4 regions of the Streptomyces sp. NPDC056373 genome follow, and region 1 is predicted to be linked to each of the others. Evidence: riboswitches for the same ligand, from Rfam matches in the RefSeq annotation. Region 1 holds a riboswitch; each other region holds the start of a gene.
What was found. Region 1 has a riboswitch for cobalamin ahead of ACFCXS_RS21015 (energy-coupling factor ABC transporter permease). Riboswitches for the same ligand answer to the same signal wherever they lie in the genome.

Region 1 (4,827 bases):
TGGTGGTGTTCACCCAGCTGCCGGTGACCCGCTGGGCGGGCGACCGGCTGGACCTGCGCCGCTCCATGACGGCGGGACTGGTGCTGATCGCGTCCGGTTTCGCGGTGGTGGCCGCGGCCCGTCCGGCCGGCTGGACGGGCACGGCCGGGCTGCTCCCTGCGGCGGGCTTCGTGATCTTGCTCACCGTGGGGCAGATGCTGGTGGTGCCCGCCGCCCGTGCCTGGGTGCCCGACCTCGCCGAGGAGGACCGGCTCGGGCTCTACATGGGCGCGCTGTCGTCCGTGTCGGGTCTGATCGTCCTGGCCGGCAGCGCGGCCACCGGCTTCCTGCTCGACCTGGGACTGCCGGCCGCCGTTCCGTGGCTGGTCCTGGCGGCCGTACCGGCTCTGGCGGTGGCCCTGTTGCCGCACCGCGAGAAGGGGCGGGGCGCGCCGGCCTGACACCCTGCCGGCCTCCCGGGGCAACCGGGCGCCGGGGCTGTCACCCCGGCGGGCGACACCCTCGCTCCGGGATTTGCGCGCCAGGACGCTCCGAGGACACCCGCGGCGGAGATCGGCGGTCATGCCGCGCCAGTATCCTGGGTCGGCTGCGGCACCCCCGACCAATCCCCGTGCACGAGCGGGGAGTTCGGCCTGCGGCGACGACCTTCCCCCTATGCGTGAGACGAGGACGAGTGCTGCTAGCGGGCCGCTACCGGCTGGATGTGGAGATCGGGCGCGGTGGAATGGGAGAGGTCTGGCGCGCGTACGACGAGACGCTCGCCAGGGCGGTGGCCCTCAAGCTGCTGCTCCCCCAGGACACCGACGCCACGGCGGCCTCCCGGTTCCGTCTGGAGGCTCAGACCGCCGGACGTCTCAACCACCCCAACGTGGTCGGTGTGCTGGACTTCGGCGAGTACGACAACCGGCTGTACCTGGTGATGGAGCTGGTCGAGGGCGACAGTCTCGCCGGGGTGCTGACCGGCTCCGGCTCGCTGCCCGCCGAGCGGGTGGCCGTGCTCGCGGCGCAGGCGTCCGCGGGGCTCGCCGCCGCGCACGCGCAGGGCATCGTGCACCGGGACGTCAAGCCCGCCAACCTGCTGCTGGACGCGGGCGGCACGCTGAAGATCGGCGACTTCGGCATCGCGCGGTTCCTCGACGACCCCGGCGCCGCGCTCACCGCCACCGGCCAGATCATCGGCACCGGCCTCTACCTCGCGCCCGAGCGGGCGCTGGGCAAACCCGCGGGGCCCGCGTCCGACATGTACTCCCTGGGCTGCGTGCTCTACCAGCTCCTCAGCGGACGTCCCCCGTTCGAGGCCGACACCGCCGTCGCCCTGCTCCACCAGCACCTCGACTCGGTTCCCGTGCCGCCGCGCGAGCTCGGTGTCGCCGGACTTCCACCGGCGTTCGAGAACTACCTCCTGGGTCTGCTGGCCAAGCAGCCCGAGGACCGCCCCACCGCACAGCAGGCCGCCGAGTGGTTCGCCCAGGGCGCCTGGCGGGGCCTGCCCGAGCCGCTGCCGGAGGTCTCCCCGCCACTGCGGGCGAACACCGCGTCCGCAGCGATGCCCGCCGGGCCGGGACCGTACGCGACCGCCGAGACCGGCAGCCCGACCACGTACGCGCTGCCCGCCACCAAGGGTCATCGCACCGCTGCCCGGGCGGCCCAGGCGGGGCGTTCGGGCCGCTCGCGCGGTCGCGGGGGCCGGGGCAACCGGTCGAAGCTGGCCGCGACGGCCGCCGCCGCGGCACTGTTCGTCGCCGCGATGCTCATCGGCATGCGCTGGTTCTCACCCGGCACGACCGCGGAGGGGACGGAACCCGACGCGTCCCCGAGTGCGAGCAGCCCGGCCGCCACGCCGTCCACCGACCCCGCCACGTCCGGCTCCTCCGGCTCCGCCGGCTCACAGGCCGACCCGGCGGCCGGCCCGGGGCCTGCCGACACGCCCGCGACCGGCACCGTGGCCGATGTCACTCCGTCCACGCCGCCCCCTTCCCCGACCCCTCCCGCGTCCGCGCCGGACGTCGCGACTCCGACGCAGGAAGCGGTCCACGGCGGCCCCGAGCAGCCGAAGCCGCAGAAGCCGCGCCAGGCCGGGCAGGACGGGGAGAGCGACGACGGCGGGGACGACGCGGGCGACGACTGACAAGGTCCGGACGTCGCGCGGCGGGGCCTTGCGCGCAGCGCGTGGACCGGCCGGGGGATGCGCCGGTGTGCGAACGGGCGCCCCCTCGCGCGCCCCTTGGGTGGCTTGTCATCGCCCTTACCCCGGCCTTATTGTCACCAGGCCTTGGTGAACGGGAAATCCGGTGTGATGCCGGTGCGGCCCTCGCCACTGTGAATCGGGAAGTCCGGCTCCGGCCCTCATGGGCAGCCACTGGGTCCTTGCGACCCGGGAAGGCGGAGACCGGGCGGTGGTACCCGTCAGCCAGGAGACCGGCCAAGGCGCGTCAACCATCCACGAGGTGCTGGAGAGGGTCTGCTGAGCCATGCACATAGCCGAGGGTTTCCTTCCTCCGGCGCACGCGGTCGCCTGGGGCGTCGCGTCGGCGCCGTTCGTCGTCCACGGAGTCCGGTCGCTCACCCGTGAAGTGCGCGAGCACCCCGAGAGCACCCTGCTCCTCGGTGCGTCCGGCGCCTTCACGTTCGTCCTGTCCGCCCTCAAGCTCCCGTCCGTCACGGGCAGTTGCTCGCACCCCACCGGCACGGGCCTGGGAGCCGTCCTGTTCCGGCCGCCCATCATGGCGGTGCTGGGCACCATCACCCTGCTGTTCCAGGCGCTGCTGCTGGCGCACGGCGGCCTGACCACGCTCGGCGCCAACGTCTTCTCCATGGCGATCGTCGGTCCCTGGGCCGGATACGCCGTCTACACACTGCTGCGGCGCTGCGGCGCGCCGCTGATGGTGGCGGTGTTCTGCGGCGCGTTCGTCGCCGACCTGTCCACCTACTGCGTCACCAGCGTGCAGCTGGCGCTCGCGTTCCCCGACCCGGGCAGCGGATTCCTGGGCGCGCTGGGCAAGTTCGGTTCCATCTTCGCCGTCACGCAGATTCCGCTCGCGGTGAGCGAGGGACTGCTGACCGTGCTCGTGATGCGGCTGCTGGTGCAGTCCAGCAAGGGCGAACTGACCCGTCTGGGCGTGCTCCTCGCCAAGAAGCAGGCGACCGGGACGGAGACCGAGGTGGCGGCCCGATGAAGCGGAACACGAAGATCAACCTCGTGCTGCTGCTCCTCGTGGCCGCGCTCGCCGTGCTGCCGTTGGCGCTCGGTCTGGGTGACCACAAGAAGGAGCCGTTCACGGGCGCCGACGCCGAGGCCGAGACGGCGATCACGGAGCTGAAGCCGGACTACGAGCCGTGGTTCTCGCCGCTGTACGAACCGCCGTCCGGTGAGATCGAGTCGGCCCTGTTCGCTCTCCAGGCGGCTCTCGGCGCCGGTGTCCTCGCCTACTACTTCGGTCTGCGCCGGGGCCGCAGGCAGGGCGAGCAGCGGGCGCTGGAGCGGGAGTCCGGCAGCGCGCTTCCCGGCGCCGCCGGGAAGTCCGCCGCGGAACGGGACTGAGCCCGGGTGCTGCCGATCGACGCGGCGGCGCACAGCAGTCGCTGGCGCCGCCGCCATCCCGTGGACAAGGCCGTGCTCGGGCTCGGCCTCACCGTGCTCGCGATCTCCCTGCCGCCCTGGCCGGGCGCGGCCCTGGTCCTCCTGACGGCCCTGGTCGTGCTGCTGGGTCCGGCCGGTGTGCCCGGGCGGCGGTTGTGGCGGGCGTACCGGGTGCCGCTGGGCTTCTGTGTGACCGGCGCGTTCACGCTGCTCGTCCAGGTGGGCGGGCCAGGGGGGTTCGTCTCGCTCGCCGCCGACGGGCCGGTGCGGGCCGGGGAGTTGCTGCTGCGGACCTCGGCGGCCTCCCTCGGGGTGCTGCTGTTCGCCTTCACGACGCCCATGTCCGACCTGCTGCCCCGGCTGGTCCGGGCCGGGGTTCCCGCGGCGGTCGTAGACGTCGCGCTCGTGACGTACCGGATGAGCTTCCTGCTGCTGGACTCCGTGCGGCGCGTCCGGGAGGCCCAGGCGGCCCGGCTCGGGCACACCGGCAGGGCCGCGGAGTGGCGGTCCCTGGCCGGGCTCGGCGCCACCGCGTTCGTCCGGGCCTTCGACCGGGCGACCCGCCTCCAGGCCGGACTCGCCGGGCGCGGCTACGACGGCACCCTGCGCGTCCTGGTGCCCGAGGCCCGGATCTCCGCCCGTTTCACGGCGGCCAGTTGCGCGCTCCTCGCCGCGCTGGCCGCCCTCACCCTCGTACTGGAAAGGCCGCTGACATGAGCGAGCCCGCCCTCGTCGCCCTGCGGGGCGCGTCCTTCGCCTACGAGGACGGCCCGGTCGTGCTCAGCGGCCTCGACTTCGAGATCCGCGAGGGCCGCGCGCTGGCGCTGCTCGGCCGCAACGGCAGCGGCAAGACCACACTGATGCGGCTGCTCTCCGGCGGGCTGAAGCCGCACGAGGGGCGGCTCACGGTAGAGGGCCGGCCGGTGGCGTACGACCGCAAGGGGCTGACCCGGCTGCGGACCACCGTGCAGCTGGTGGTGCAGGACCCGGACGACCAGTTGTTCGCGGCGTCCGTCGAGCAGGACGTGTCCTTCGGCCCGCTGAACCTCGGCCTGGACGACACGCAGGTCCGGGCGCGGGTGGCGGAGGCGCTGGCAGCCCTGGACATCACCGCCCTGGCCGACCGGCCGACCCATCTGCTCTCCTACGGCCAGCGCAAACGCACGGCCATCGCGGGCGCGGTCGCCATGCGGCCGCGTGTCCTCGTCCTGGACGAGCCGACGGCCGGGCTCGACCCCGACGGCCAG
Region 2 (4,827 bases), on a different contig from region 1:
CTCGATCGGGTCAATCGGTTCGCCTGCGGCGGCCGGTCCCCGGGGCCCCGGGACGCCGCCCCGGGGCGGAATCCCGACCGCCCGTTGCGGTCACCCCTGCGCCCCTCCCAGTTCATCTTCCGTTCACCCAGGTTCCCTACGTTCATCGAGCCAACAACCTCGAACGATTGCCTGGGTAAATGGAAAGCTTCTCGCTGATCCTCGCGATTGTGGTGGTAACCGCACTCGCGTTCGATTTCACGAACGGTTTCCACGACACCGCGAACGCGATGGCCACGACCATTTCCACGGGCGCCATGCGGCCCAAGGTTGCGGTGGCCATGTCCGCGGTCCTCAACCTGGTCGGCGCCTTCCTGTCCGTCGAAGTCGCCAACACGATCTCCAAAGGCCTCGTCGACGAGGCCGGCATCCGTCCCGAGGTCATCTTCGCCGCCCTGGTCGGCGCGATCCTCTGGAACCTGCTGACCTGGCTGGTCGGTCTGCCCTCCAGCTCCTCCCACGCCCTCATGGGCGGTCTGATCGGCGCCACGATCGCCTCGGCGGGCGTCGGCGCGGTGCACGGGGACGTGCTGGTCACCAAGGTGCTGATCCCGGCGATCGCCGCCCCGCTGGTCGCGGGCATCGCGGCGATGCTCGCCACACGGCTGACGTACTCCCTCGGCAGCAAGACCGACGGCAACGCGTCCAAGAAGGGCTACCGGGTCGGCCAGATCGCCTCCGCGGGCCTGGTCTCGCTGGCCCACGGCACCAACGACGCGCAGAAGACGATGGGTGTCATCACCCTCGCCCTGGTCGCCGGCGGGGCCGTCGCGCCCGACTCGGACCCGCCCATGTGGGTCATCCTCTCGGCGGGTCTCGCCATCGCGCTCGGCACCTACCTGGGCGGCTGGCGCATCATCCGCACCATGGGCAAGGGACTGACCGAACTCCAGCCGCAGCAGGGCTTCGCCGCCCAGACCTCCGCGGCAACCGTCATCCTGGCCTCCTCGCACATCGGTTTCTCCCTCTCCACGACGCACTCCGTGTCCGGTTCGGTGATGGGTGCCGGGCTCGGCCGCAAGGGCGGCGTGGTCCGCTGGTCCACCGCGACGCGGATGTTCGTCGCCTGGGGTCTGACGCTCCCGGCGGCGGCCCTGGTGGGTGCTCTCGCCGAGTACGTCACCGGCTTCGGCAGCTGGGGCACCGCGGTGGTGGCCGTCTTCCTCATTGCCTCCAGCGCGGCGATCTGGAAGCTGTCGCGGCGTGAGGTCGTCGACCACACCAACGTCAACGACACCGAGGACACCGCGGACGCGGAGCCGGCCGGTGTGGTGACCACGGCGATCGCAGCGGTCACGCCGCCCCCGGCGGCCGGCACGGCCACGGCCACGGCCTCGGCCTCGGCCTCGGAGGACCCGGTCCCCTCGTTCCCGTCGCAGGCCACCGCCGAGCGCACGCCGACCACGCCCACCACGGTCTGACCGGCCACCGGTTACAAGGAAGAGTCTCCGATATGAAGATCGACTGGGCGGCCCTCGGCTCCGTCTTCGGCGTCAGCCTCGTGGTCACCGTGGCCCTCGTCGGCCTGTTCACCCTCGGCATCACCGGCCTGTCGCGCCGCGAACGGGCAGTGGCGCAGGGCGGGTCCGCGGGACTCGCGGTCACCGGCGCGTACGCGTGCTTCGCGGCGTGTGCGGCGGCCGTGGGGTACGGGATCTATCTGATCGTGGCCTGAGGGCCCGACCGACCGCACGTCGTGTCCGCCGGGCGGCACGGGACTTCGCTCCTGTGCCGCCCGGTCGTCGTGTGGAGGCAGGGGCGGTGTGGGGTTCTCCACACTCTCCCCCCGCAGGTCAACGGCAAGTTGACGGCGGTTCCCGGCCATGGTGGACTGCCGGGGCCAGTACGGCGGCAGGAGAGGAAGCCGGTGCGAGTCCGGCGCGGTCCCGCCACTGTCACCGGGGTAGCAATCCCCGGGAGCCAGGAACTCTCACCGCCGGTCTCGTCGAACCAGGGCGTGGACACCCTGAGTGAGGACACATATCGCCATGCGCGGCTGCCGATCGAGGTTCAACACCCCACCCCTGCCCGCCCTCCTGGCCGGCTGAGCCCATGGGTGCCGGTCGCGTCTTCGCGTACGGCGCCGCCGCCGGTCTGATCGGTGACCTGCTGCTCGGTGATCCTCGCCGGGGGCATCCGGTCGCCGCGTTCGGGCGGGCCGCGAGTGCCGTGGAACGGGTGTTGTGGCGGGACCACCGCGGGTGGGGCGCGCTGCACACCGCCGTGTGTGCCGGCGGGGCCGTCGCCCTCGGGTCCGTCGCCGCGCGTGCCGTGCGGCCGTCCGCCGTCGCCTCCGTCGCGCTGACCGCAGCCGCCACCTGGGCCGTCGTCGGGGGCACGTCGCTGGCCCGGGAGGCACGGACCATCGGGCGTGCCCTGGAGGCCGGGGACGTCGAGGCGGCCCGGGCCCGGCTGCCGCATCTGTGCGGGCGGGACCCGCAGGCCCTGGACGCCGACGGCATGGCCCGGGCCGTGGTCGAGTCGGTCGCCGAGAACACCTCCGACGCCGTCGTGGGAGCGCTGGTGTGGGGGGCCGTCGGCGGAGTGCCGGGGCTGCTCGGGTTCCGGGCCGTCAACACCCTGGACGCCATGGTCGGGCACAAGTCGGCCCGGTACCGCCGGTACGGGTGGGCTTCCGCGCGGCTGGACGACCTCGCCGGGTGGCCGGGAGCGCGGCTGACCGCCGTGCTCGCCACCCTGGCCGGTCCGGACCCGCGGGGGGCCGTGCGGGCATGGCGGGCCGACGCGGCGAAGCATCCGAGTCCCAACGCCGGGCCCGTGGAGGCCTCGTTCGCGGGGGCGCTCGGGGTGCGGCTGGGCGGGACGCTCTCGTACGGCGGGCGGGTGGAGCATCGGCCCGTGCTGAACACGCAGGGGCGGGCCGTCGGCACGCACGACGTCGAACGGGCCGTGCGGCTGTCGAAGCGCGTCACCTGGCTCGCGCTCGGGGTGTGCGCCGGAGCGCGGTTGCTCAAGAGTGCGCAGTCGCTCAAGGGTGCGCGGTCGCTGAAGAGGGGGAATTGACATGAGCGGTGGGCTTCTCGTCGCCGGAACCACCTCCGACGCCGGCAAGAGCGTCGTGACCGCCGGGATCTGCCGGTGGCTGGTGCGGCAGGGCGTCAAGGTCGCGCCCTTCAAGGCGCAGAACATGTCCCTGAACTCCTTCGTGACCACGGAGGGGGCCGAGATCGGGCGGGCTCAGGCCATGCAGGCGCAGGCCTGCCGGGTCGAGCCGACCGCGCTGATGAACCCGGTGCTGCTCAAGCCCGGTGGCGAGCAGAGCAGTCAGGTCGTGCTGCTGGGCAAGCCGGTCGGGGAGATGAGTGCGCGCGGCTACCACGGCGGCCGGCAACAGCGGCTGCTGGGGACGGTGCTGGACTGCCTGGAGCAGTTGCGGGGCACGTATGACGCGGTGATCTGTGAGGGGGCCGGTTCTCCCGCCGAGATCAATCTGCGGCGGACGGACATCGTGAACATGGGGATCGCCCGGAACGCCGGGCTGCCCGTGCTCGTCGTCGGCGACATCGACCGGGGCGGTGTGTTCGCCTCGTTCTTCGGGACGGTGGCACTGCTGTCGCCCGAGGACCAGGCCTGTGTCGCCGGGTTCCTCGTCAACAAGTTCCGCGGTGACGTCTCCCTTCTGGAGCCGGGCCTGGACATGCTGCACGGGCTCACGGGGCGGAAGACGTACGGCGTGCTGCCGTTCCGGCACGGGCTCGGGATCGACGAGGAGGACGGGCTCAGAGTCTCCCTGCGCGGGACCGTGCGGGAGTCCGTCGTCGCCCCGCCCGTCGGAGAGGACGTGCTGCGCGTCGCGGTCTGCGCCGTGCCACTGATGTCCAACTTCACGGACGTGGACGCGCTGGCCGCCGAACCGGGCGTCGTGGTGCGGTTCGTGGACCGGCCGGAGGAACTGTCCGACGCCGACCTCGTCATCGTGCCCGGCACCCGCGGGACGGTACGGGCGCTGGAGTGGCTGCGGGAACGGGGGCTCGCCGAGGCCCTGGCCCGCCGGGCCGCCGAGGGGCGGCCCGTCCTCGGTATCTGCGGCGGCTTCCAGATCCTCGGCGAGCACATCGAGGACGACGTCGAGAGCCGCCGAGGGCACGTCGACGGGCTCGGGATCCTGCCCGTGCGGGTGCGGTTCGCCCGCGAGAAGACCCTCACCCGGCCGCAGGGCGAGGCCCTCGGGGAACGTGTCGAGGGATACGAGATCCACCACGGGGTCGCCGACGTCCAGGGAGGCGCCGCCTTCCTGGACGGCTGCCGGGTCGGCCAGACCTGGGGCACGCACTGGCACGGCTCACTGGAGTCGGACGGCTTCCGGCGGGCCTTTCTGCGCGAGGTGGCGGCCGCCGCGGGCCGCCGCTTCGTGCCCGCGCCGGACACCTCGTTCGCCGCGCTGCGCGAGGAGCAGCTCGACCGGCTCGGCGACCTGATCGAACAGCACGCGGACACCGACGCGCTGTGGCGGCTCATCGAGTCCGGCGCGCCGCAAGGACTGCCCTTCATTCCACCGGGAGCACCCGCATGAGCACAGTGTTGTTGTTGTCGACCGCCGACACGGACCTGCTGGCGGCCCGGGCCGCCTCCGGTGCCGACTACCGGATCGGCAACCCGACCCGCGTGGACGTCCGGGAGGAGCTGCCCGCCCTGCTGGACGGGGCGTCCGTCGCCGTCGTCCGGCTGCTCGGCGGCAAGCGGGCCTGGGAGGACGGGCTCGCCGCGCTGAAGGCCTCCGGCGTCCCCACCGTGCTGCTCGGCGGCGAGGCCGTGCCGGACGCGGAG
Region 3 (4,827 bases), on a different contig from region 1:
TTCGGCGCGCAGGGGGAGGGTTTCGCGCAGGGCGGGCTCGTCGACCTGGATGACCGAAGTTCCTGCCGTCTCCAGGTCGTTGACCTCGTCGCGCAGGGCGAGGGCGACCTGGCGGGCGGTGTCGGCGAGGGGCTGGTCGTCGCGGACGAAGGACCAGGCGAGCATGGTGACCGGTCCGGTGAGCATGCCCTTGACCGGGCGGGAGGTGAGGGACTGGGCGTACATCGTCCAGCGCACCGTCATCGGTTCGGGGCGGGAGATGTCGCCGGCCAGGATCGGCGGGCGGACGTAGCGGGTGCCGTAGGACTGCACCCAGCCGTGCTGGGTGGCGAGGTAGCCGGTGAGCTGTTCGGCGAAGTACTGGACCATGTCGTTGCGTTCGGGCTCACCGTGCACCAGGACGTCGAGGCCGGTCTTCTCCTGGAAGGCGATCACCTCGCTGATCTCTGCCCTGACGCGCTCCTCGTAGGCCGCTGTGTCGATCCGGCTGGCGCGCAGATCGGCGCGGGCGGTGCGCAGTTCGCCGGTCTGTGGGAACGAGCCGATGGTGGTAGTGGGCAGCAACGGCAGCTTCAGATAGGCCCGTTGGGCGGCGGCTCGCTGACGGTACGGGTAGGAGCGGCGCGTGTCGAACGCGGTGACGGCCGCCGCGCGGGCCCGGACGGCCGGATCGCGGGTGATCGGTGAACCCGCCCGGGAGGCCAGGTCTGCCCGGTTGGCGGCGAGTTCCGCGGCGATCGTGTCGGTGCCCTGGGCGAGTCCCTTGGCGAGGGTGACGATCTCGGCGGTCTTCTGGCGGGCGAAGGCGAGCCAGCGCAGGATCTGAGGCTCGATGTCCCGCTCCGCCGCCGCGTCGAGAGGGACGTGCAGGAGGGAGCAGGAGGCGGCCACGTCCACCCGGTCGGCCAGTCCCAGCAGCGTGCCGAGCGTGGTGAGCGAGGCCGACAGGTCGTTGACCCAGATGTTGCGGCCGTTGACCACACCCGCGATCAGGCGCTTGCCGGGCAGCCCGCCCACCCCGGCGAGGGCGTCGAGGTTGGCGGCGGCCGACTCGGTGAAGTCCAGGGCGAGTCCCTCGACCGGCGCCTTGGCCAGCACGGGCAGGGCGTCGCCGAGCCGGTCGAAGTACGAGGCCACCAGCAGCTTCGGCCGCTCGGTGAGGGCGCCGAGGTCGCGATATGTGCGCGCGGTGGCGTTCAGTTCGGCCGGGGTGCAGTCCTGGACCAGGGCGGGCTCGTCGAGCTGCACCCACTCGGCGCCCGCCGCCCGCAGGTCGGCGAGGACCTCGGCGTACACCGGCAGCAGCCGGTCGAGGAGGGTGAGCGGCGCGAAGTCCGCGGGCACGCCGGGGGCGGGCTTGGCCAGCAGCAGGTAGGTGACGGGACCGACCAGGACGGGCCGGGCGGCCAGACCGAGAGCGAGGGCCTCCTTCAACTCGGCGACCTGCTTGGCCGAATCGGCCGTGAAGACCGTGTCCGGCCCCAACTCCGGCACTAGATAGTGGTAGTTGGTGTCGAACCACTTCGTCATCTCCAGCGGCGCGACGTCCTGGGTACCGCGCGCCATGGCGAAGTAGCCGTCCAGGGCGTCGGCTTCGACGGCGGCCCGGTGCCGCTGGGGGATCGCGCCGACCATGACGGTGGTGTCGAGGACGTGGTCGTAGTACGAGAAGTCACCGGTGGGCACTTCGTGGATGCCGACGTCGGTGAGCTGCTGCCAGTTCGTACGGGGTAGCTCGGCCGCGGTGTCCTGGAGCGCGGCGGCGGTGACGCGGCCCTTCCAGTAGCCCTCGACGGCCTTCTTCAGTTCCCGGCCCGGTCCCTGGCGGGGGTAGCCGTACACGGTGGCCCGTGCTGCCGCGGCTGCGGACTTCGATGTCACGGAGATCTCCTTCGCGAGATGATTCCCTGAGACCCGGCGACGGGACGAGAGCGCGAAGGGGTGACGGACCGGACGGAAACGGCTCGTTGGCCGCCCGCTCGGTATGCACGCCGACCCGCCCACGAGGTCACCGGGACATCCGCGTACGAGTCGTCCGTACGCGGGCAACGGGCAGGTCTTCGGACTCACGGGCACGTCCCGTCGTACGAAACCGCCGTACGAGACACCTACTGGCCGTCGCTTCCCAGGCCCTGTACCTCGGGCCCAGTGCGTATGACGGCGGTCGTTCCCGCTCACCGCTGCGGGGCAGTCCCGGATTCCCACCGGGTTCCCTCTTGCGACGCGCCTGCCTGGCGGACAGGGCGAACCAGCTGCGCGCCACAGCCTATAGCCACCGAGGCGACACGGCTGTACCGCTTCGGCGGCACCGGCTTGACAGACGAACCGCACCACCTCGCGAAGGACGACACCACGATCCAAGTGACCGTCGGCCACCCGTGGCAGCGACGTACCCGATCTGGCCCAAGGACCGACCGGAGCAGGTCGCGGACAACCTCGCGGGGGTACAGCTCCTCCGTGACCACCAACCGCGACGACGCGTCCCGTGGACTGACACGCGCGGAACTGCTCGCGCTGCCTGCAGCAGTGGACCTGGAGACGGCGAACCGTGCGCTGTCCCTCAGCCGCACCACGGGATACCAGCTCGCCAAACATGGGCGTTATCCGTGCACGGTCCTCCGGCTGGGCAACGCCTATCGGGTCGTCACCGCCGATCTGCTCAAGCTGCTGCGCATCGACGTGGCGGAGACCGCGGAAGCCGAAGAGGCCGCCGCCGCGACGACGACGGCCGACGACGTCCCTGCGGCCTGCTGTTGCTGCAGATGCTGTTGCGCTCATCGCTGCGGGCGGCCTGTGTGATCCCGACAAAATGTGTCAGCATGGTGGCGTCGAGGGCCTACTTGTCTTCGCGTACCGCGTCGCTCAGGGGGCGGGGAGCGCAAGGGGAGCGCGGACGCCTGTGGACGGCGTAACACGGCGTACCGGCAGCGGGACCGCGATCGGTGCTCTGATCTGCGAAAACAGGATCTGATGCGATTGCGTGGCACACCTCGTCACGATCCCTATCGGGCTCGTAATGCGTAGGTCTCGGGTTCGAATCCCGAAGGCGGCTCTCTCTGAGGCCAGGTCAGATTCCTTCTGACCTGGCCTTTTGCGTTACGGCCCGGCAGCAAGCCCCCCGGCGACACGAGCCTGCTGAAGCGCGGACGGGGCTTTTGTGCGATATACAGTCATTTGGGTACCCCGCTTGCCGTCAGGCTTGATTCTCTGGAGTCCTCCCGATGACGTCGATGAGTCGCCTGCCATGAGGCCCCACCCGACGCGGGGGCGGATCACGGCGCTGGACGCCTACGACATCCGGTTTCCCACGTCGCGCCGGCTCGAAGGGTCGGACGCCATGAATCCCGATCCGGATTATTCGGCGTCCTATGTGATCATCCGCACCGATGCCGGGGACGGGCTGGAGGGGCACGGGTTCTGCTTCACCATCGGCCGGGGCAATGAGGTCGAGGTGGCGGCGATCGACGCGTTGCGCCCGCATGTGGTGGGGCTGCGGCTGCAAGAGGTCCTCTCCGACCTCGGAGGGTTCAGTCGCTCGCTCGTCGGCGACAGCCAGCTGCGCTGGCTGGGGCCGGAGAAGGGCGTGGTGCACATGGCCATCGGGGCGGTGGTGAACGCCGTGTGGGATCTGTACGCCAAGCGGGAGGGGAAGCCGCTGTGGAAGGTGCTGGCCGGGCTGTCGCCCGAGCAGGTGGTCGAGTTGATCGACTTCCGCTATATCGAGGACGCGCTGACCCCCGATGAGGCGCTGGAGATTCTGCGGCGGGCGCGGGGCGGGACGCAGGAGCGGCAGGCGCGGCTGCTCGCTGCGGGGTATCCGGCGTATGCCACGTCTCCCGGCTGGCTCGGTTACCCCGACCGCAAGGTCGCCGGGTTGGCACGGGAGGCCATGGACAGCGGGTTCGGGCAGATCAAACTCAAGGTCGGCGTCGATCCCGAAGACGATGAGCGGCGGTGCCGTACCGTGCGGGCGACGATCGGCCCCGGCGTGCGGATGGCGCTGGACGCCAATCAGCGCTGGGGGGTCGACGAGGCGGTCGGGTGGATCGGGCGGCTGGCGGAGTTCGACCCGTACTGGATCGAGGAGCCGACCAGCCCGGATGACGTTCTCGGTCTCGCGGCGATCCGCCGGGAGGTGGCGCCGGTGCGGGTGGCGACCGGCGAACACGTGCACAACCGGGTGATGTTCAAGCAGCTGCTCCAGGCGGAGGCGCTCGACTTCCTGCAGGTGGACGCCTGCAGGGTCGGGGGAGTCAACGAGAACGTGGCGATCCTCCTGCTCGCGGCCAAGTTCGGGATCCCGGTGTGTCCGCACGCGGGCGGGGTGGGCTTGTGCGAGCTCGTGCAGCACCTGGCGATGTTCGACTACCTTGCGGTTTCCGGCACCCTTCAGGACCGGGTCATCGAGTACGTGGATCATCTGCACGAGCACTTCCTCGACCCGGTCGTGATCGTCGGCGGGCGGTACGCGGCCCCGACCGCCCCCGGCTTCAGCTCGGCGATGCCGCCCGAGTCGCTCGCCGCGTACGCGTTCCCCGGCGGCGCCGCCTGGCAGAGCCCGTACGACGTGCCGGCCGAGGGCCCCCCGGCATGACGCCCGGCGGGGAATTCCAGGGACTGGCCGCGGTCGTCACCGGCGGGGCGTCCGGGATCGGCCTGGCCACCGCCGAGACCCTGGCCGCGAGGGGGTGCCGGGTGGCGGTGCTCGACCGGAGCCCTGGGCCCGTGCCCGCATGGCTGCACCCGGTACAGGCCGATGTCGGGGAGGCGGCCTCGGTGGCCGAGGCCGTGAGCCGGGTGGCGGACTTGTTCGGGCGCCTGGACGTG
Region 4 (4,827 bases), 190 kb from region 1:
TCCGCGCGGTCCAGGAGGTTCCGGGCGAGGCCCCGCTTCTCCAGGCCTCGTACGGCCCTTTCCTCGATGACCCCGGCGCGGGGCCGCTGTTCGATGAACTCGCGGGTCTGCGTCTCCAGCACCAGACAGTCGACGGACGCGGCCCGCAGGATGTTGCCGACCGTCAGACCCGCCGGACCGGCGCCCACGACAACGACTGGGAAGCGTTGCGGGGCGCCGGAGTTCAGGGGCGGAGAGGCGTGGGGCATGCGCCCATTATGGAGGCCGGTCTCAGTGGACCGGCACCTCCGTGACGGCCACCTCCTCGATGCTCCGCTCGATCTCCCCGGACAGGGAGGCCGACGCCCGGGCCCAGTAGTAGATCGCCAGCGAGAACACCGCGATGACCAGGATGTCCCACCACAGGGCGAGGTGCCCCTGGCCGCCGAAGCCGCCCTGCCAGGAGATGACGCCCATGCCCAGCAGGTAGACGGGCAGCCACTGGGCGGCCTTCCAGTCGAGCCGGGGAGCGTCGGGCAGGCCCTTGCTCGTGGCGTACCAGGCGTAGCCGCCGAGCAGGACGTAGCCGAGGACGATGGCCACGCCGAGCCGCCACAGGGTGTCCCAGGTGGACCAGTAGATGATGAGGTTGGCCACCACGAACGACAGGGGTGAGACGACCTTCCCACCGGGCAGGCGGTAGGGGCGTTCCCGGTGCGGCAGCCGGTCCGCGAAGACGCCGTAGGCCAGGGGCGCGCCCGCGTACATCAGCACGCTCGCCGAGGTGATGAAGCTGACCAGCTGCTGCCAGCTCGGGAACGGCAGGAAGCAGACCACGCCCGTCACGAAGGACACGATCAGCCCGAACCACGGCACGCCGCGCCCGTCGGTGCGGACGAACAGCTTCGGCGCGTAGCCGTTGCGGGCCAGTCCGTAGGAGACCCGGGACGTGGCCGTCGTGTAGATCAGGCCGGTGCCGCCCGGGGAGACCACCGCGTCCAGGTACAGCACCACGCTCAGCCAGCCGAGGCCCAGCAGGGTCGCGAGCCCCGCCCACGGGCCGCTGATGCCGGGGTAGTCGAGCTTGGTCCACCCGTGTGCGAAGGAGCCCAGTGGCAGGGCGGCGATGAAGACGACCTGGAGCAGGACGTAGATGGCCGCTCCGATGGCGACCGAACCGATCGTCGCGCGCGGCAGGTCCCGCTGCGGGTCGCGGCTCTCGCCCGCCAGCTGGATCGCCTGCTCGAAGCCCAGCAGGGCGAAGATGATGCCGCTGGAACTGACGGCGCTCAGCACACCGTGGGCGCCGAACGGGGCGAAGCCGTGCTCGGTGAAGTTGCCCGGGTGGAAGTTGCCCGCCGCGATGATGAAGATCGCGGCCAGCGGCACGGCCACCTTCCACCAGGTGGCGGCGCTGTTGGTGTGCGCCAGGATCCGCACCCCGAGGAAGTTGACGACGACGAACACGGCCATCAGGACGACCGCGACGACGAAGCCGCTCGTCGTGAGCGTCCCGTCCTTCGCGTGCTGGAAGCCCTGGGCCCAGTGCCAGTGCCCGGCGTAGCCGATCATGGCCTCGACCTCGATCGGTGCCACCGTGGCGGCCTGGAGCCAGGCGAACCAGCCGAAGGACATGCCGGCCAGTCCGCCGAACGCGTAGTGCGGATAACGGGCGGTGCCGCCGGCGACCGGGAACATGCCGCCCAGTTCCGCGTGCACCAGGGCCAGCAGCACGATCGCCACCGCACCGATGAGCCAGGACAGGATCGCCGCGGGGCCGGCCGCCACGACGGCCTTCTCGGCGCCGTACAACCAGCCCGAGCCGATGATGGAGCCGACCGAGGCCCACATGAGCCCGATCAGCCCGACATCCCGGCGCAGGCCGTCTCTTTCCATGAATGCAGGGGCCTCTCATAGAGAACTCGGAGAGTTCGGCGAGCAAGAGGCCTCAGATTAGGAATCGACCGCCCGGCGGCAGAAGACGAGTTGTGCAGCCTTGACCGGGCGCGGGAAGCCTTGACCGGCTGCGGGCATTTCCTGGAAAACGCTTCAGGATTCCTGTACGCGGTGATGAGGCAGCCGTGGGATCTCGATTGCCGGACAGCGGTCCATCACCATCTCCAGGCCCGCCGCCCGGGTCCGGTCGTACGCCGCCCCGTCGATCACGCCGAGCTGGAACCAGACGCCCTTCGCGCCCTTGGCGACCGCCTGGTCCGCGACGGCCCCGGCGAGGTCGCTGTTCACGAACACGTCCACCACGTCCACGTCGAAGGGGATGTCCGCCAGGCTCGCGTACCCCTTCTCCCCGTGCACCGTCTCCGCCTTCGGGTGCACCGGCACGACGCGCTTGCCGAAACGCTGGAGCACGGCGGCGACGCCGTACGCCGCGCGCCGCTGGTTCGACGACAGGCCCACCACGGCCCAGGTGTCGCCGAGCTCGGTGAGAATCCTGCGGACCGTTGCCTCGTCGCCGTACACCGGCGGCCTCCTCGGAAGTCGTGGACGAGCTGCTCTCCGTTCAACGGCGCCGGGTGCGCGGTGATTCCCCGGAGGGCCCCGTGATAGCTTGCCGGGGCCAGTCGAACCCATGTACGTGGGTCAGGGAATCCGGTGCGAATCCGGAACTGACGCGCAGCGGTGAGGGGGACGGGCGGGGCCTCGGCCACTGGACTCCTTCACGGACGTCCGGGAAGGCGCTCCGACCCGGGTGAACCCGAGTCCGAAGACCTGCTGGCGGCCCCCGCGGCCGCGCGCGGCGGGGGAGCACCGTACGACCGGGCTCCGCGACCGAGCCCTCGACGACTGAGGACTGGTTCCCGTGCCCCTCGCCCGCCCCGCCCGTGCCGCCGTCCTGCTCGCCGCCGGTTCCCTGCTCCTGACCGGCTGCGGCGGGAGCACGTCCACCGACGCGAAAGCCGCCGTCACGCTCACCGACTGCGGGCACGAGGTCCGCGTGGCCGCCCCGCCGCGGCACGCCGTGTCCCTCAACCAGGGCACCACCGAGATCCTGCTCTCCCTGGGGCTCGCCGACCGCATGGCGGGCACGGCCACCTGGACCGACCCCGTGATGAAGGGACTGGAGAAGGCGAACGCGACGGTGCCGCGCATCGCCGACGACAACCCGTCCTTCGAACGCGTCCTGGACACCGAGCCCGACTTCGTCGCCGCGTCCTTCGTCTCCACCCTCGGAAAGGGCGGCGTCGCGACCCGCGAGCAGTTCGAGAAGCTCGGGGTCCCCACCTACGTCTCCCCGTCCGACTGCGCGGGCAAGGACAACTCGGGCGGCGGCGACGGCACCCGCGACAAGGCCCTCGGCATCGACACCGTCTACGGCGAAGTCCACGACCTGGCAACCGTGTTCGGTGTGCGCAAACGCGGCGACGCCCTCGTGGCCTCCCTCCACAAGCGCATGAAGACGGCCACGCAGGGCATCGACGCCTCCGGCGTCACCCTCCTCTACTGGTTCGCGAACTCCGATTCGCCCTACATGGCGGGCTGTTGCGGAGCACCCGGCATCATCACCCGGGCCCTCGGCGCGAAGAACGTCTTCGACGACACGCACGAGGAGTGGCCACAGGTCAACTGGGAGACGGTCGCCGACCGCGACCCCGACGTCCTCGTCATCGGCGACCTGACCCGCGAGTCCCAGACCGCCGAGTCCGCCGCGAAGAAGATCGCCTTCCTGGAGTCCAACCCGGTCACCAGGAACATGGACGCGGTCCGGCACAAGCGGTACGTGCTGCTCAGCGGGCAGGCCATGAACCCGACGATCCGGACCGTCGAGGGCGTGGAGCAGGTCGCCGCCGGGCTGCGCCGGTTCGGGCTGGTGAAGTGACCGCCCGCGAGCAGGAGCTGCCGGCCGCCGGGCCCGGGCGCCGGGCCGGGCTCGCGCTGGGTCTGGCGGGGGCCGTCGCGCTCGTGACCTCCCTCGCCGTGGCCATCACCATCGGCCCCGCCGACATCGGCGTCGCGGACGTGTGGTCCGTCGTGGCCGCCCATCTCGGCCTCGGCGACTCGGGGCTCACGACGATCCGGGACGGGATCGTCTGGCAGCTGCGACTGCCTCGCACGCTGCTCGCCGCCGTGTGCGGGGCCGGACTGGCCGTGTGCGGGGCGGTGATGCAGTCGCTGCTGCGCAACCCGCTCGCCGACCCGTTCGTCCTCGGGGTGTCCTCGGGTGCCTCCACCGGAGCGGTCCTCGTCGTCGTGCTCGGCGTGGGCGGCGGCGCCCTTCCGGTGTCCGCGGGCGCGTTCCTCGGCGCCCTGCTGTCCTTCGCGCTGGTACTCCTGCTCAGCCACACCCTCGGCGGCACCACCGACCGTGTCGTCCTCGCGGGCGTCGCCGCCATGCAGCTCTTCTCCGCGCTCACCTCCTTCGTCGTGCTGACCTCCGCCGACGCCGAGACGACCCGTGGCGTGCTGTTCTGGCTCCTCGGCTCGCTCGGCGGCGCCGGCTGGACCGACGTGTGGCTGTGCCTGGCCGTGCTGGCGCTGGCGCTGGTGGTGTGCCTTTCGTACGCCCGGACCCTCGACGCCTTCGCCTTCGGCCAGGACGCGGCCGCCGCGCTCGGGGTGTCCGTCGCCCGCACCCGCCTGGTCCTGCTGTGTGTCACGGCCCTGCTCACCGCCGCGCTGGTCAGCTCGGCCGGGGCGATCGGCTTCGTCGGGCTGGTCCTGCCGCACGCCGCCCGGGCCCTGACCGGTCCCGGGCACGCGAGGCTGCTGCCGGTCACCGCCCTCGCGGGAGCGGTCTTCCTGGTGTGGGTGGACACCCTGGCCCGTACCGTCCTCGATCCGCAGGAGGTTCCGGTGGGGGTCGTGACGTCGCTGATCGGGGTGCCGGCGTTC

Region 2: linked by a shared signal. The riboswitch ahead of ACFCXS_RS11780 (cobalamin biosynthesis protein) and the one ahead of ACFCXS_RS21015 (energy-coupling factor ABC transporter permease) in region 1 are both predicted to bind cobalamin.
Region 3: linked by a shared signal. The riboswitch ahead of metE (5-methyltetrahydropteroyltriglutamate--homocysteine S-methyltransferase) and the one ahead of ACFCXS_RS21015 (energy-coupling factor ABC transporter permease) in region 1 are both predicted to bind cobalamin.
Region 4: linked by a shared signal. The riboswitch ahead of ACFCXS_RS20115 (ABC transporter substrate-binding protein) and the one ahead of ACFCXS_RS21015 (energy-coupling factor ABC transporter permease) in region 1 are both predicted to bind cobalamin.

The regions. Positions count from the first base shown of each region.
Region 1 is NZ_JBHJPX010000009.1:268,839-273,665, reverse strand. Features, by position in the region: gene ACFCXS_RS21025 (MDR family MFS transporter) at 1-440, shown strand, start outside; gene ACFCXS_RS21020 (serine/threonine-protein kinase) at 674-2,128, shown strand; cobalamin riboswitch at 2,257-2,442, shown strand; gene ACFCXS_RS21015 (energy-coupling factor ABC transporter permease) at 2,472-3,176, shown strand; gene ACFCXS_RS21010 (energy-coupling factor ABC transporter substrate-binding protein) at 3,173-3,541, shown strand; gene cbiQ (cobalt ECF transporter T component CbiQ) at 3,548-4,297, shown strand; gene ACFCXS_RS21000 (energy-coupling factor ABC transporter ATP-binding protein) at 4,294-4,827, shown strand, end outside.
Region 2 is NZ_JBHJPX010000005.1:65,045-69,871, forward strand. Features, by position in the region: gene ACFCXS_RS11770 (anion permease) at 180-1,460, shown strand; gene ACFCXS_RS11775 (hypothetical protein) at 1,493-1,714, shown strand; cobalamin riboswitch at 1,834-1,992, shown strand; gene ACFCXS_RS11780 (cobalamin biosynthesis protein) at 2,092-3,063, shown strand; gene ACFCXS_RS11785 (cobyric acid synthase) at 3,065-4,573, shown strand; gene cobN (cobaltochelatase subunit CobN) at 4,570-4,827, shown strand, end outside.
Region 3 is NZ_JBHJPX010000019.1:42,863-47,689, forward strand. Features, by position in the region: gene metE (5-methyltetrahydropteroyltriglutamate--homocysteine S-methyltransferase) at 1-1,881, opposite strand, end outside; cobalamin riboswitch at 2,034-2,268, opposite strand; partial or broken gene ACFCXS_RS33155 (hypothetical protein) at 2,458-2,670, shown strand; gene ACFCXS_RS33160 (enolase C-terminal domain-like protein) at 3,245-4,594, shown strand; gene ACFCXS_RS33165 (SDR family NAD(P)-dependent oxidoreductase) at 4,591-4,827, shown strand, end outside.
Region 4 is NZ_JBHJPX010000009.1:74,424-79,250, forward strand. Features, by position in the region: gene ACFCXS_RS20100 (4-hydroxybenzoate 3-monooxygenase) at 1-248, opposite strand, end outside; gene ACFCXS_RS20105 (APC family permease) at 271-1,875, opposite strand; gene ACFCXS_RS20110 (CoA-binding protein) at 2,029-2,457, opposite strand; cobalamin riboswitch at 2,539-2,729, shown strand; gene ACFCXS_RS20115 (ABC transporter substrate-binding protein) at 2,798-3,814, shown strand; gene ACFCXS_RS20120 (FecCD family ABC transporter permease) at 3,811-4,827, shown strand, end outside.